2 regions of the Paenibacillus sp. FSL R7-0026 genome follow, and region 2 is predicted to be linked to the other one. Evidence: riboswitches for the same ligand, from Rfam matches in the RefSeq annotation. Region 2 holds a riboswitch; the other holds the start of a gene.
The links. A riboswitch is a leader RNA that binds a small molecule or an ion and turns the genes downstream of it on or off. The one in region 2 is predicted to bind FMN.
Positions count from the first base shown of each region.

Region 1 (7,726 bases), 420 kb from region 2:
TACCGTTTAATGCAAAGGCCTTGGGCAACTTTTTATTCCGGCTTCCGCTGCTGGAAAATAAAAAACGTCCATCATTTAACAAGACCCGTGACAACACCAAAATGTCCGATGATCCGGACGGGGAACTGCGAAAAAGTAAAAAACACAAATGATCTTCCGAAAAATCCATTCATCTCGCTGCCTAATTTGATATACTGGTGTAAAATCATTGGAATAGCAACTGTTCCAGTATACAAAAAAGTGAGGAATGCAGATTATGTATTTACATGGTACAAGTAAAATAAATGCGCAAGGGCATCTGGAGATTGGCGGAGTTGATGCAACAGATCTGAAAGAACAATTTGGAACTCCCCTGTACGTTGTGGACGAGCAATTGGTTCGCGAGCGTTGCAGAGAGTACATGGAAGCATTCCGTGCTTCCGGATTGGGCTTCCAGGTTGCTTACGCAAGTAAAGCATTCTGTGTAATGGCGATGTGTGCCCTTGCAGCAGAAGAAGGACTTTCCCTGGATGTCGTATCTGATGGTGAACTGTTTACTGCACTGCAAGCAGGCTTCCCGGCTGAGCGCATTCACTTCCACGGTAACAACAAAACGCTGGAAGAGATCGAAATGGCTCTTGATGCGGAAATTGGATGCTTTGTTGTTGATAACTTCAATGAATTGCATCTGTTGCAGGCTGTAGCAGCGGACAAAAATCGTAAAGTAAACATTTTGCTTCGTGTGACGCCTGGTGTTGAGGCCCATACGCATGAATATATTTCCACAGGTCAAACGGATTCCAAATTTGGATTCGATATCGGTAATGGTACAGCATTTGAAGCGATTGACTTGGCTTCCAAGCAGTCTAACCTGGTATTGCTTGGTGTGCATTCCCACATCGGTTCCCAGATCTTCGAAGTTGAAGGCTTCCAGATGGCTGTTCAACGTGTTGCTGAATTTGCAGCAAGTGTATATGAGCGTCTTAATGTTGCTTTCAAAGTGGTTAACCTTGGTGGTGGATTCGGAATCCGTTATATCGATGGAGATACGCCGCTTGAAGTTGCACAATACGTGAAGGCTATTACAGACGCCGTTAAAAATCATTTTGCCCAAATCGGCTATGCCGTACCTGAGATCTGGGTTGAACCAGGCCGCAGCATCGTGGGTGAAGCGGGAACAACGCTGTATACTGTTGGAACAAGCAAAGACATTCCAGGCGTGCGTAAATACGTTGCCGTTGATGGTGGTATGACCGATAACCCACGTCCTGCTTTGTATGAATCCAAGTATGAAGCTGTGCTTGCCAATCGTGCGAATGAGGCTGCTCAGGAAACAGTATCTGTTGCGGGTAAATGCTGCGAGAGTGGCGATATGTTGATCTGGGATCTGGACTTGCCAAAAGTGGAAAGCGGCGACCTACTCGCTGTAGCTTGCACAGGTGCGTATAACTACTCCATGGCGAGCAACTACAACCGGATTCGTCGTCCGGCCGTTGTATTTGTCAAAGACGGTCAAGGAGATGTCGTGGTACGCCGTGAGACGTATCAAGATATCATCCAGAATGACCTGGTACCAGCGCGCATTGGCAAACAGCCAGTAACTCGTTAATTCGTTTACAGTTGAAGCAGATGAAAAGGGAACTTCCTTTTTTGTCTGCTTTTTGCGTATTTGAGCTAAATCATGAAAAAAGTTGCCGTTTTTTTTGCGATCCAGACATTTTCGGTGTACACTAAGAAAAGTGCTGTAATGCTTGGCCCAGGGTCATGCGTTCTAGCACCATTAACGATGGTCAATACGAAAGGAGTCATTTACATATGGCGAAACAAGCGAAAATTAAATTGGCAAACGGCGGAGAAGTTCTGATCGATCTGTTCGATCAAGAAGCTCCAAACACAGTAGCAAACTTTGAGAAACTGGCTAACTCCGGTTTCTACAATGGTCTTACATTCCACCGCGTTATCCCGGGCTTTGTAGCTCAAGGCGGATGCCCTAACGGTAGCGGTGCAGGTGGCCCAGGTTACACAATCAACTGTGAAATTAACCCGAACAAACATGAGCGCGGAACACTTGCTATGGCACATGCTGGCCGTAACACAGGTGGAAGCCAGTTCTACATCTGCTATCAACCGCAACCACATTTGGATGGACAACATACTGTATTTGGTAAAGTAACTAAAGGCATGGAGTTCGTGGACGCTTTAGAAGGTAAAGACAAAATGGAAACTGTTGAAGTTGTAGAAGCTTAATACCTTCACCTTAACTGGATCCAAACATGAAGTGCTTCTTTTATAGAAGCACTTTTTTTTCTTTTTTTTACATACTTGAAATCGATAATTAGAAAGGATGAATAAAACCTTGGATATGGTTACTCAGCTAAGCTTGTTGAAACAAATTTATAGTGAGCGCACGTTGTGGGATGAAGAACTGCAGGCATCGCGCCATGTCGTTCCGGATAGTCTATCCGTAAAGGATCGAGAAGCGCTTGAGGCAGCCGGGCATGAACCGAATCGATTTGTACGTCCGCAACATGATGAAACGATTACTGAGCTGAAAAAAGTTGCGAATCAATGGACGCTAAATGATGCAGCGCAGGCCTTTGTATCCTCTTTGTGGTCAGCACCCATGATCTGGCGCTCGTTGCTTACGGGCAAGCTTATTGCGAGCAGTATGCCAAGTCATGAACATACGCCATATCCATCTTCGAACACTTGCAAGATCTGCGGATTAAGTGTAGATCAAGCAACCGACACAACGCTGCAATGGTATTGGCGGATGACCAATGGAACCCCGTTGGACGGTGATCCTTTTGGATATGTGTTGGCACTTCGAGAGCTGGCTGCCGCGCAGGAGCTTCCAATACCCAATGAGTACGACCGCTGGACATTCCGTGCGGTGTTAACGGTGCTGCGCGAATTACCTCCCAAAACACGTTACAGCAAGGCAGCAGTAGCGCTCAAGAAGGAACGTCTTTTGCCTACACAGAAGGAATATGCCTACCGTGATTTGCTTGAGACGTTAGCTCTGATTGGCATATTGGATACGCCGGAACATCCTGGAATGATCACGGGATTCACCTCTTACATGCAGCGTGACGCACGCCCCAATGTGCGGGTTGAAGTGCAGGCCCCTCTGGCGTGGTGGGACTCATCTGTCGGAATTAATGAGAACAACCTGAACAAGATATTTCATGATTTTGATCTGAATAATATATCTCTTGCGGATAAGCCTGATGAGAGTCCAGCTGTAAAGGACACGATCTTAGGAGCATTGGAGAAGAAGAGAAGTGTTCGCGGAAAAGTACCAAAGGCATCTCCTGATGCAGGTACCGGGGAGGTACAGTCTGGAGATGTGTATGCTGTTCGGGTTCGGGAAGGTGTATGGGTGACGGTGTATTGTCATGAAGTCAGAGACAAGCGTGTCATCGTTGAATATTTGGATGGAGTCTTTCCAGAGATGCCGGGAAAAGCAGATTTGCATGGGACGTTTCGACCGAGAGCGAATGGACGCTGGAAATGCTCGGCTATTGCGATTGATTCCACAAGTTGGGTCAGAAGGGTGGCAAGAGAGTTCCCGCTTCCGACTTCGCCCCTGCAAGAACCTGATCGCACTCCATTCCATAATGCCAAAGAATTAAAGCATATGGCGAGCTGGTGTTTTCCTGATATGTAGAATGTTGCGATGGATGTGAAATGGGCCTCCAAGCAAAAACCGTGCCTCCTTGAGAGGAAGCGGTTTTTTGTTGTTTCTTAGCTTATTAAAAGTTAGTATGTGACAAAAAGGAACAAAAAACAATTGATTTTTTGGCATTAAAGTGCTAACATCCAAGTAATAACGAAAGCAATCCTTCAGGGCAGGGTGCAATTCCCTACCGGCGGTGATGCAGGAAGTGTAAGGACATATGTCCAGCACTCGATGCAAAGTCCGTGACCTGTCTGCCCTTGGCAGATGGCTGATCTGGTGTAATTCCAGAACCGACAGTATAGTCTGGATGGGAGAAGGAGAGGTGCAGACCTAACAGGTTTGCATTCAGCAGGAGTATTGCTGCACAGTCACGATTGGTAATGTCTTGCACTGTGCAGGGAAGATCCGGTTACGCCGGACAGTTCCATACATATGCCGCACTATAAAAGCTCTTTACCTGTAATTGATGTTCATTAAGGTATGTGTCTATTTTCACTTGCCCGAAATGAAGTTTTGGGCAAAGTGTTGGCGTGCTGTATCCATTTCACTCCTGCTGGTGACATTTGTCTCTCATCATCCCCATCGAACTGATTGTTCGACGGGGATTTTTTAATAAACAAGACTTTAAACCGCGGGGTGAACGGATTTGGAAATGATCAATGATGAATTTTATATGGCACTGGCATTGGATATGGCGGAACGAGCACAGGGACAGACGGGGATTAATCCGGTCGTTGGATGTGTAGTTGTGAAAGAGGGTCGTATTGTAGGCCTGGGAAGCCATCTGAAACGTGGAACCGGTCATGCAGAGGTGCATGCACTTAACATGGCAGGCAGTGATGCAGAAGGAAGTACGGTATACGTTACACTTGAGCCTTGTAGTCATTATGGCAAGACGCCACCTTGTAGTGAACGCCTGATTCATGAAAAGGTGAAACGTGTTGTGGTATGTTGTGAAGATCCAAATCCGCAAGTATCCGGCAGGGGCATCAGCATGCTTCGTCAACAAGGCATTGAAGTTGAAGTTGGCGTACTGCGTGAGCGTGGAAGACGCATGAATGAAAAATTCATTAAGTTTATTACAACGGGTCTACCTTTTGTGACACTGAAAACGGCTACTACTTTGGATGGCAAAATTGCTACTCGCAGCGGAGACAGCAAGTGGATCTCTAACGAGCCCGCTCGTGAGATTGTGCATGCCCTTCGTCATCGTCACCAGGGAATTATGGTTGGGGTCGACACAGTGATTGCCGATAATCCGGAACTTACAACCCGTTTGCAAGTCGAAGGCATTAGTCCAGTGCGCATTGTAGTGGATTCCAAGTTACGTCTTCCCGTAGGTGCCAAAATGGTTAAGGATGGTCTTGCTCCAACATGGGTGCTGACAACAGACGAAGCCAGTCCTGAAGCTGCTGAACGTTTGGAAGCCTACGGCGTCGAAATTATACGCTGTGGTCCTGGACCACGTGTGGATCTGTTAAACGGACTTAGCAAGTTGGGTGAGCGTGAGATTGGTTCAATTTTGCTTGAAGGTGGAGGCACCTTGAATGGAGCCATGCTGGAGGCACGGTTGGTTGATCGACTGCTCATGTTTATCGCTCCGAAGATTGTAGGCGGTTATGATACACCTGGAAGCTTCCGCTTCGAAGGTGTGGAACGTATGAATCAGGCGATTCAATTGAATCAGTTGGAGATCGAACAAGTTGGAGATAATATCAGCATTGGCGGTATTCCGGTGTGGCCTGAATAAATAAATGGATTTGAAAGTAGAAAGTTAGGTTCTTTATAACTTGAAAAAGGGAGGCGGCAGCATGTTTACCGGTTTGGTGGAAGAAGTCGGTCAGATCCGGCGTATTGGTCGGAAAGGCGAAGCGATGGTCCTGAATATCGGAGCTTCCGCCATCATGGACGATCTGAAGATTGGTGATAGTGTAGCAGTGAACGGCGTGTGCTTAACAGCAACAACGCTCGAAGGTGGAGGTTTTACCGCCGATGTAATGCCTGAAACCTATCGCCATACCAATCTCAGTCAGCTGCAATCTGGCAGTAAAGTTAATCTGGAGCGGGCCATGCAATCAGGCGGTCGTTTTGGGGGACATATCGTTCAGGGCCATGTTGATGGTACTGGAGTGATTGGCAGTATAACACGTGATCAGAATGCGATTGTGTTTGAGATCAAGCCTGATGATCACCAGTTGTTCAAATATCTGATCCCCAAAGGATCGGTTACACTGGATGGCATTAGTTTGACCGTTGTCCATACATCGGATACCGCATTCACGGTTTCCATTATCCCGCATACCATTGGTGAAACTGTACTAAATGTGAAAAAGACAGGGGATACCATTAATATCGAATGCGATATTTTGGGCAAATATGTGGATCATCTGCTCCAGTATGGGAGAGGGCATCGGGAGACGGGTGCTGGCAAGCCGCGCAGTATCAGTGAAGATTTTCTCTCCAATCACGGATTTGCATAAATAGAGAACAGAAATTAACTGGAGGTGGACCAATGTCAGAACAATCCATTCTGGACACAATAGAAGAAGCCATATATGATCTCATGCGTGGTAAACCCGTCATTGTTGTGGATGATGAAGATCGGGAGAATGAAGGCGATTTTATCGCTTTGGCCGAAAAGGCGACACCTGAAGTTATTAATTTCATGATTACTGAAGGTAGAGGTCTGGTCTGTGTTCCGATTACACAACAACGTGCGGACGAACTTAACCTTAAACCGATGGTTCAACAAAATACGGATTTCCATGGAACAGCCTTCACCGTTTCTGTGGACCACAAAGATACGACAACAGGTATTTCGGCACATGAACGCTCTATTACCGTGAAAGGTCTAATTGATCCTGAGGCGAAAGCCGGGGACTTCCGTAAGCCTGGTCACATGTTCCCGTTGATTGCAAAAGACGGCGGAGTACTTCGTCGTGCCGGACATACGGAAGCGGCTGTAGATCTTGCTATCATGTGTGGTTCCTACCCTGCCGGCGTTATTTGTGAAGTAATTAAGGAAGATGGCACGATGGCCAGACTTCCGGATCTGCAGGAGATTGCCCGCAAACATGATCTGAAGCTGATTAGTATTCAGGACATGATTCGTTACCGTAACGAAAAAGAGCAGCTGGTTCAACGTGAAGTGGCTGTGCGTATGCCGACGGACTTTGGTGAGTTTCAAGCGGTGGCTTATACAAACGCTGTGGACAATAAGGAACATGTGGCTTTGGTCAAAGGCGAAATTGATGGTTCGAAACCCGTACTTGTACGTGTGCACTCTGAATGTTTGACAGGTGATGTATTCCATTCGCATCGTTGTGACTGTGGTCCGCAGTTTGATGCGGCACTCAAACAGATTCACGAGGAAGGCAATGGCGTACTGCTCTATATGAGACAGGAAGGTCGGGGTATCGGGCTGATCAACAAGCTCAAAGCCTATAAGCTGCAAGAGGAAGGTATGGATACTGTTGATGCAAACCTGAGTTTGGGTTTTGCTGCCGACTTGCGTGATTACGGAATTGGCGCTCAAATTCTGAAAGACCTTGGGGTTCGTCAGATCAGACTGCTAACTAACAACCCTCGTAAAATTAAAGGTCTTGAAGGGTATGGACTTGAAGTCGTAGAGCGTGTCGCGATCCAGATGGAGGAGAACGAGGACAATACGGTTTATCTTCATACCAAGCAAGCCAAGCTGGGGCATATGCTCAAGTTTGATGATATCGAGCAAAACGAACAGTAAATATATTTTAGATGAATAACGTTCACCATGTAATTTATGGAAGAGATTAATTAGGATTTCCGGTACTTACATTACATTATACCGTTAGGGAGATGACTTGAATGCCACAATTTTTTGAAGGACATTTAGTATCAGAAGGATCACGATATGGAGTTGTCGTTGGACGTTTCAACGAATTCATTACCAGTAAATTGCTTAGCGCAGCGCTCGATGCATTCAAACGTCACGGCGTGCAGGATGATGAAGTGGATGTAGCCTGGGTTCCAGGTGCGTTCGAAATCCCTTTGATTGCGCAGAAAATGGCGGAGAGCGGCAAGTAT
Region 1 is NZ_JBBORG010000001.1:4,054,518-4,062,243, reverse strand. Features, by position in the region: gene MKY44_RS17905 (spore germination protein) at 1-152, shown strand, start outside; gene lysA (diaminopimelate decarboxylase) at 257-1,588, shown strand; gene MKY44_RS17895 (peptidylprolyl isomerase) at 1,795-2,226, shown strand; gene MKY44_RS17890 (hypothetical protein) at 2,342-3,649, shown strand; FMN riboswitch at 3,818-3,984, shown strand; gene ribD (bifunctional diaminohydroxyphosphoribosylaminopyrimidine deaminase/5-amino-6-(5-phosphoribosylamino)uracil reductase RibD) at 4,308-5,411, shown strand; gene ribE (riboflavin synthase) at 5,473-6,141, shown strand; gene MKY44_RS17875 (bifunctional 3,4-dihydroxy-2-butanone-4-phosphate synthase/GTP cyclohydrolase II) at 6,174-7,406, shown strand; gene ribH (6,7-dimethyl-8-ribityllumazine synthase) at 7,508-7,726, shown strand, end outside.
Region 1: another riboswitch for FMN. It lies ahead of ribD (bifunctional diaminohydroxyphosphoribosylaminopyrimidine deaminase/5-amino-6-(5-phosphoribosylamino)uracil reductase RibD); the one in region 2 lies ahead of MKY44_RS16005 (DMT family transporter).

Region 2 (7,726 bases):
GCAGGAAAAGCATTAACAGGTGTGACGTAGAAGTCATAACGCTCGAACAAAGTGGACATCTGGGCTGCAGCTACATCCCATTCAGCTAAGCTATGTACAAATTCCGCAGCGGACACCTTTTTGCCTGCTTCAGCCAGAACCCAAGATTCAATCTCCATATCATCGGAGGTCAGAGCCCGGCCCATGGATCGTTCCATGGAAGAGATCATCGCAGCCATCTCACCACTGTTCATCATGTAATAATTCTCCATCAACCGAACTCCGTTGACGGGACTCAGTTTTTCTTCAACATGATGACCTTGTTCTTCCAACCAGCGCACGAGCTTGTATATAGACTCTTTGGCTTCTGCGCTGACAGGTGTACCCACGGGTGAATCCGTTGTGTATGCAATTTTCAGTTTGCGTTGATGTGGATAGCTCATATCAGCCAAGTAACTGCCTGGAAAGAGTGGAGCATGGAACGCAGCTTCGGGCTGAATGACTTGTAACGTATCAAGCAATGCAGCACTGTCCCGAACCGAGCGAGAGAGGGCAAAATCAATCGATGCGCCTTGCCATTGACGACCAACTCCCGGTCCTACAGGTGTGCGCCCGCGGGTTGGCTTTAATCCAAACAATCCGCTAAAGGAAGCTGGGATACGAATCGAACCTCCTCCGTCACTGGCTCCGGCAAGAGGAACAATACCCGAAGCTACAGCGGCAGCGGCACCCCCACTTGAACCACCCGGGGAGTGATTGATATTCCATGGATTGCGAGTGGGACCATGAAGACGGGGCTCGGTAATATTTTTCAAACCAAATTCAGGCGTATTGGTATGTCCTATGAAGATAAAGCCTGCATCACGGAGTCGAGTGACAAAATTGGAATTGCGTAATGCACGATGCTCGCTGAACAAACGGGAGCCTGAAGTCAGAAATTCACCTTCCAAGGATTGCGAAATATCTTTCAAGAGCAGGGGAACCCCGGCAAAAGGTTGTTCTCCAGGGCGAACCAAACCGGCTTCCTCACGTGCGCGAGATTCATATGTACGAATAACCGCATTAAGTTGCGGATTCACTTCTTCAAGGCGTGCAAACGCCGCTTCAAGCATTTCAACCGGGGATACTTCCCGGGATCGGATCAGTTCAGCCAAACCTACGGCGTCGTAGGAGGTATATGAGAATGAAGACATCATGATCGTTCCTCTCTGAATATAATTCATCTGTTTATTCCATATGTCATCGTACCACCGGATTAGACAAAAGACAAAACATTGAAGGGACGTAGTGCAATGATATGCATATTCGTTATGAGATTGGAGGGAAAAGAGGGGGATTTGCTTTTGCGATATAGAAATAAAGCACAGGGTTAATAGTTCATATTGCTAATTGAGAAAATGAACGAGTAATATCGAGTCATGGAAATAAAAAAACCACTGCTCATCTAATTTGATGTGCAGTGGTTTTATTTTTCTATTTGTTAATATGTGAACCTCAGATATATCCACTTACTCTGTACGCAGCTTCGGAGCCGCATCGGCCGCAGTTGATGATCGTTCCTGCTGTTTGGAAATGGCAAAGAGGGCAACCCAGATTAAGATAAAACCAAGCAGCTGCTCCCATGTGATCAGCGTACGGAAAGCAATCCAGTTCACCAACACACCCGCCATCGGGAAGCTAAGTTCTGCGAGTGTTGCAACAGATGCTTTGGTTGACGACAGACCTTTGTAATACAACAGAAGACTGAGCAAACCTGGTAACAATGCCTGACCGAGAATGTTGAGGATGACAGCAGTCTGTTCACCCGTTCCGGACGGAAATGTCCATGCCGCACCTTCGTTCCACGTCATAAAGATCAGGAGCGGGAGAGCAACGACAAAGCGCAGGGAGGTTACCGTTTCATAACGCGCCTGCCCCAGCATCAATCGGCCCATAACGGTTGAACCTCCCCATAAGGCAGCAGCCCCAAGGGATAACAAGCTTCCAGCATGAATCCAGTTGTCCCAGTTACCTAATGGCAATGTGAAGCCAAATGTAAGCAGGTAGGTTCCTGCTAATGCAATGAAGAACAATCCACCGAAGCGGCGTGGTAACGTTTCTTTTAATAACAGTTTAGCCAGCACGATAGCGAAGAGTGGTTGCATTTTTTGCAATAAAAGCACCGTATTCGGATCGTTATGTGTTAGTGCCATGGTGAACAATACCGTTGCGAGTGCTGATCCTCCCCATGAAATAAAAATCACGGCAATCCAGTGGCGAGCACGCAGGTTTTTCAGATCAGCTCGAAATTTCCACAGTACGGGAATGGCAATAAGACTGACGATGATGTGTTCCACCAGTACAATCTGCGTGGATGTCATCGTATTTAGCAAAATAATGCGGAAGAGTGGGTCGACACCCCATAAAGCGGCGCCGAGAACTACAAGCCAGAATCCGGTATTACTTCGTTCCTTGCGGTAAACAGGTGATGCTGCTGATGTCTTTTCCATATTCAGGACTCCTTCGTCAGAACACGGAATCTTCAGTTGGCAAAATCGACAAAAGCCCCCGTTTTGGTATAAACCAAATAAACGGGGGCTCATCCAAGGACATGCGTCAGGAAAGAGGCCTTCCCGTGAACGGCATGTCAATGTGTTGATCTTCTCTCATCCGGACTGTACCGTCGGCCTTGGATTCACACCAAGTCAGTCGCTAGATGTCCTTCGTTAAGAACTAATAGCGAGTCGCGGGCTGGTTCCGAAGAACATCACCGCCGGTTGGGAATTGCACCCTACCCCGAAGATCCTATTCAATTATATAGTGTGTTGAACAAGCTGTAACATTAATAAGTTCATCTTATTCCTGTAAGCGCTAGCAGTTCAAGCATTTTTTTTAGAAAATGATTTTCCAGCTTCCTTGCTGTCTGCGAAGGAGCACGATCTGACCTGCGTGATACGCATCATGGAGTACCCAGCGAGCCAGTTCGTGTGCCCATTTCTCTTCGGAGTCCATATATGAGGCTTCAAGATCAGACTCTTGTAGTGTAGCTAATTGATCTCGCAACTGTTGGGCTAATCGAGTTGTAGCCTGTAGCAGTGTATTCCATCCAGCTGCGTCCGTTGCATCTCCAGGATTCCCAAATGTGTATTCATTGGAGTCTACAGCAGGAAGGGTGGGCTCCTTACCTTGCATGCGACACAATAAGCGATGGTTGTAATAATACATATGGTTAACCAACTGCCAGATGCTTAATCCCCCTGAGGGTGGAATCCAGGCTGCTTGTTCTGCTGTAAGACCCTCCAAGGATTTCGACAAAGGTACAATCCAATTACATTGATCCCAAGTATCATCCTTTTGAATAAGTAACACATCTAGTGCTGTTGTTTTTGTCATTGCTTATTCCTCCTTGCGAATAATTGTGATTTGTGATGTAACTAGCTAAAACTGATTAATAAGGTTACACTTAATATAACACAACAAAGATGAGTTGTAACCTTCTTTATATAATTAGATGGTTACACTGAACGGAGGTATATATGGACAGGTTATGGACCGATTTTGTAAACAGCGATTATCACGACTGGCGTGGGGGAGATCGATCGGAGGACAGACTGGGGAAGGCGAGCTGGCAGCAAGACTTTCTGGAACGATGGCAACTTAACGCTTCTGTTCCTGCATCTCCAGAAGATGAGTTGTCGATGAGAAATTTCAGGAATGAATTGATAGCTCTTGGAGCCCGCTTATCTTCTGGAGCATCATTAACGGATATAGAAAAACAATGGTTGAATGGCTTTATGGAAGCAGGGCATGTGATAAGAAAATTGAATACAATTGATCAGGAACTGAAACTCCAACTGGTAGCAGTAGAAGCTCATTGGCATCAGGTTATGGCTGAAGTAGCTGCTGATTTTGCTGTGACTTTGGTGGAGGGAGAAGGGGGCAGGATTCGGATCTGTGATAATTCGGATTGTCGCTGGATGTTCTATGATGATACCCGAAGCAGAACACAGAAGTACTGTGATGATAAGATGTGTGGCAATCTGATGAAGGTTAGAAGATTTCGGGCGAAACGCAAATTCCAAAATTGATAAATACTAACAATAACTATATAATGTATATATACTAGCGAAAAAATAGTCAGAAGCAGTACGGATTCGTAAGCAGGATGTGATCGTCTTTCAAACCAAAATAGATGGGAGATGTTTCTTGTGCGGACAAGTTATCTGTTGAAAAATGGCTGTGTGTTGTCGATGGATGCTAAAATTGGACAGTATAAGAGGGCGGACGTTCTGATTCAGGATTCACTGATCATGGCGGTTCAGCCCGACCTGGATATTCCGGATGCGGAGATCATTGATGCTTCATCGATGATTATTATGCCTGGGCTGGTGGACACGCATCGGCATATGTGGGAATCACTTGTCAAAACAGCGGGAACCAACTGGTCGCTACCAGTTTATTTGCAAAATCTCTATTATGGTGCGATGGGAAGCAAGCTCCGCCCACAAGATAGTTATATTGCCAACCTGCTCGGTTCCTTGGAAGCGCTTAACGCAGGAGTGACGACAGTAATGGATTGGAGCATGCCATATTCCCCTGACCATACGGATGAACTGATTCGTGGACTTCAGGATGCTGGCATTCGGGCGGTATTTGCTCACGGAGTACCTGGTGAGACGGACTACTGGAATCGGGATAGTCAACTCACGTATTCGAATAATGATGTGAGAAGAGTCAAAGAACGTTATTTTTCATCACGGGATCAATTACTTACTTATGGGCTGGCCATTCGCGGTCCAGAATTCAGTCATTGGGATACAACCGTGAAAGAGATCGAACTAGCACAGGAGCTGGATGCCATCTGTTCCATGCATGCCGGATTTGGCAGTTGGGGATCTGTGGATCGCTCCATTAGTCACATGTACGAAGCGGGACTGTTAAGTCCACGAGTGAATATTGTTCACGGTAACACGATGGGCATGGATGAATACAAAATGCTGGCAGATAGCGGTGCTTCCTTGTCGGTCACACCTGAGGTTGAAATGATGATGGGTCATGGATATCCGGCCACCGGCTATTTTCTTGAACACGGGGGAACCCCTACACTTGGTGTAGATGTAGTGACGTCCACAGGCGGAGATATGTTCTCGCAGATGAAGTTTGCACTTCAGGCTGAACGATCCAGAGCTAATGAACAACTTCTGCAGCAGGGTGAGATGCCTGGTGAGTTGAACTTGCAGTCCAGCCAAGTGCTGAGATTTGCAACTTCAGCTGGTGCCCAAGCATTGGGATTGGAGCAGAAGGTGGGTACGTTGACCCCAGGGAAGGAAGCGGATCTAATCATGATTCGTACCACCGATCTGAATATGTTCCCCGTTCATGATCCAATCGGCGCTGTTGTGCAATTTGCCAATCCATCCAATGTGGATACGGTCTTTGTGGCAGGTAGACTCGTGAAGCGAGAGGGTAAGCTGTTGAATGTTGATCTGGACGCAATTCGTCATGCGGCGATGCAAAGCAAAGATTATTTGTTATCCCAATACCGGATGTCAGATGCAGAGAGAATTGCTTTCTCGTGAACCTATAGTAAGAAATAAAGAGCCGCATAATGATATGTGGCTCTTTTACATGCTTACATATCGTCCAATTAGACAAGATAAGGGAGAAAGATACAGCGGAAAAAGACGAAAAGAGCTCTCTTTTTATCAACTTCAGATAACAAGGTATATAAGATGTTTTTTGCGGAAAAATAGGCTCATAAAAACTACGCATAATATAAATTATACGCAGTTTTGTTTTAAATCGATTTTCATATTCAACCACGTGCAACAGATCATGATAATTTTCGCGAAAAAAGAACAAAATAAGTGATCTTTAAAAATAAATTTAACCAAGCAACGCGATAACGTGTAGAATTCAATAGGTTTTTTATAGGTGATCGATAAGATAGAACAAATGACTTTTTCATAGAACAGATGGGAAGCCATCCAATCTCTGCTACATCCACAGCACATATTGCACATTCAAGATTCATGACGAGAGGAACATGACTATGCGTGAGAACGAACAACGATCTTCATTATTTCGTAAAAAACCAATTGCCACCGGGGGCGATAACAACAGTGCATTGAAACGGGCACTTGGTCCGTTGGACTTAACCACACTTGGCGTAGGAGCTATTATTGGTACCGGGATTTTTGTGCTGACCGGTGTAGCTGCCGCAACGTATGCTGGCCCGGGCCTTGTACTGTCATTTTTGCTGGCAGGTATCATATGTGCCTTCGCGGCATTGTGTTACTCGGAGTTTGCATCAAGCATACCGGCATCGGGTAGTGCGTACACGTATAGCTATACGGCTTTTGGAGAAGTGATTGCCTGGATTCTGGGATGGGATCTGATATTGGAGTATGGATTCGCAAGTGCGGCGGTAGCCAGTGGGTGGTCTGGATACTTTCAAACGTTGTTGTCCGGATTTGGATTGGAGTTACCCCATGCGCTGACGAGTGCGTTTAGCCCGGAAAAGGGAACCTATTTTGACATCACAGCTGCGGTCATTACGTTAATTATCACTTTTCTGCTTACCCGAGGGGTGAAGGAAGCGGCTCGTGCGAACGGCATCATGGTAGCGATTAAAATTATTGTTGTGCTGATCTTCATTGGTGTAGGTGTTTTCTATGTAGAGCCAACCAACTGGCAGCCATTTTTGCCTTTTGGCATCTCGGGTGTAACTGCAGGGGCAGCGACGGTATTTTTTGCCTACATCGGATTTGATGCGGTCTCCACAGCGGCAGAAGAAGTTAAGCAGCCACAACGGGATTTGCCGATTGGAATTATTGCTTCACTGGCAATCTGTACCGTTCTCTACATTGTTGTATCGTTGATCCTCACAGGGATTGTGCCTTATAACATGTTGAATGTAAGTGATCCGGTTGCGTTTGCATTTGAATTTGTTCAACTGAAGGGTTTGTCCTGGATTGTATCTCTTGGAGCGATTGCCGGCATTACGACCGTATTGCTGGTCATGATGTATGGTCAGACACGTTTGCTCTATTCCATGTCTCGTGACGGACTGCTGTCGCCGGTCTTCTCCAAGGTTAGTGGCAAAAGTCAGACACCAGCGGTAGGGACATGGGTTGCAGGCATTATCGTGGCTCTGTTCTCCGGGTTCATCTCGTTGGGACATTTGGCGGAGCTTACGAACATCGGAACGTTGTTTGCTTTTGCAGTTGTAAGTCTGGGCATTATCGTGTTGCGTAAAAATAACCCTGATCTCAAACGCGGCTTCCGCGTTCCACTTGTGCCACTGATTCCGATTCTGAGTGCCTTGGGTTGTGTATACTTGATGACACGCCTTGCGGCTCTGACATGGATTACGTTTTTTGCTTGGTTGATCATCGGATTGATCATTTACTTTGCGTATGGACGGCATTACAGTCATCTGAATCCGGCACGCCGGATCTCCAGTGCTTTGAGAGCGAAGGATAAGTAAACTAGTCGAGAACATCTTCAATTTTCCTCATTACGTATCGCTTAGGCGGAGCGGGATGGGGATTTTTTATATAGAAAGATAAAGGATGATAACAGCAGGGGAAGGTTGGAATTTTCTTCATATATGGGTAAGTAATAAGGGACGTGACGAACTTAATCACGGGGGCGGGGTTGCGGCTAAGCCAAATATGAAATATATTTGGGGATGTGACATGCCATCAGACATAAGAGAGGGGATGTATCATGAACACACCATTACATACGAATTCAGATCATCAAA
Region 2 is NZ_JBBORG010000001.1:3,632,854-3,640,579, reverse strand. Features, by position in the region: gene MKY44_RS16010 (amidase) at 1-1,172, opposite strand, end outside; gene MKY44_RS16005 (DMT family transporter) at 1,488-2,468, opposite strand; FMN riboswitch at 2,613-2,766, opposite strand; gene MKY44_RS16000 (DinB family protein) at 2,851-3,351, opposite strand; gene MKY44_RS15995 (CGNR zinc finger domain-containing protein) at 3,495-4,046, shown strand; gene MKY44_RS15990 (amidohydrolase family protein) at 4,167-5,537, shown strand; gene MKY44_RS15985 (amino acid permease) at 6,011-7,447, shown strand; gene MKY44_RS15980 (hypothetical protein) at 7,690-7,726, shown strand, end outside.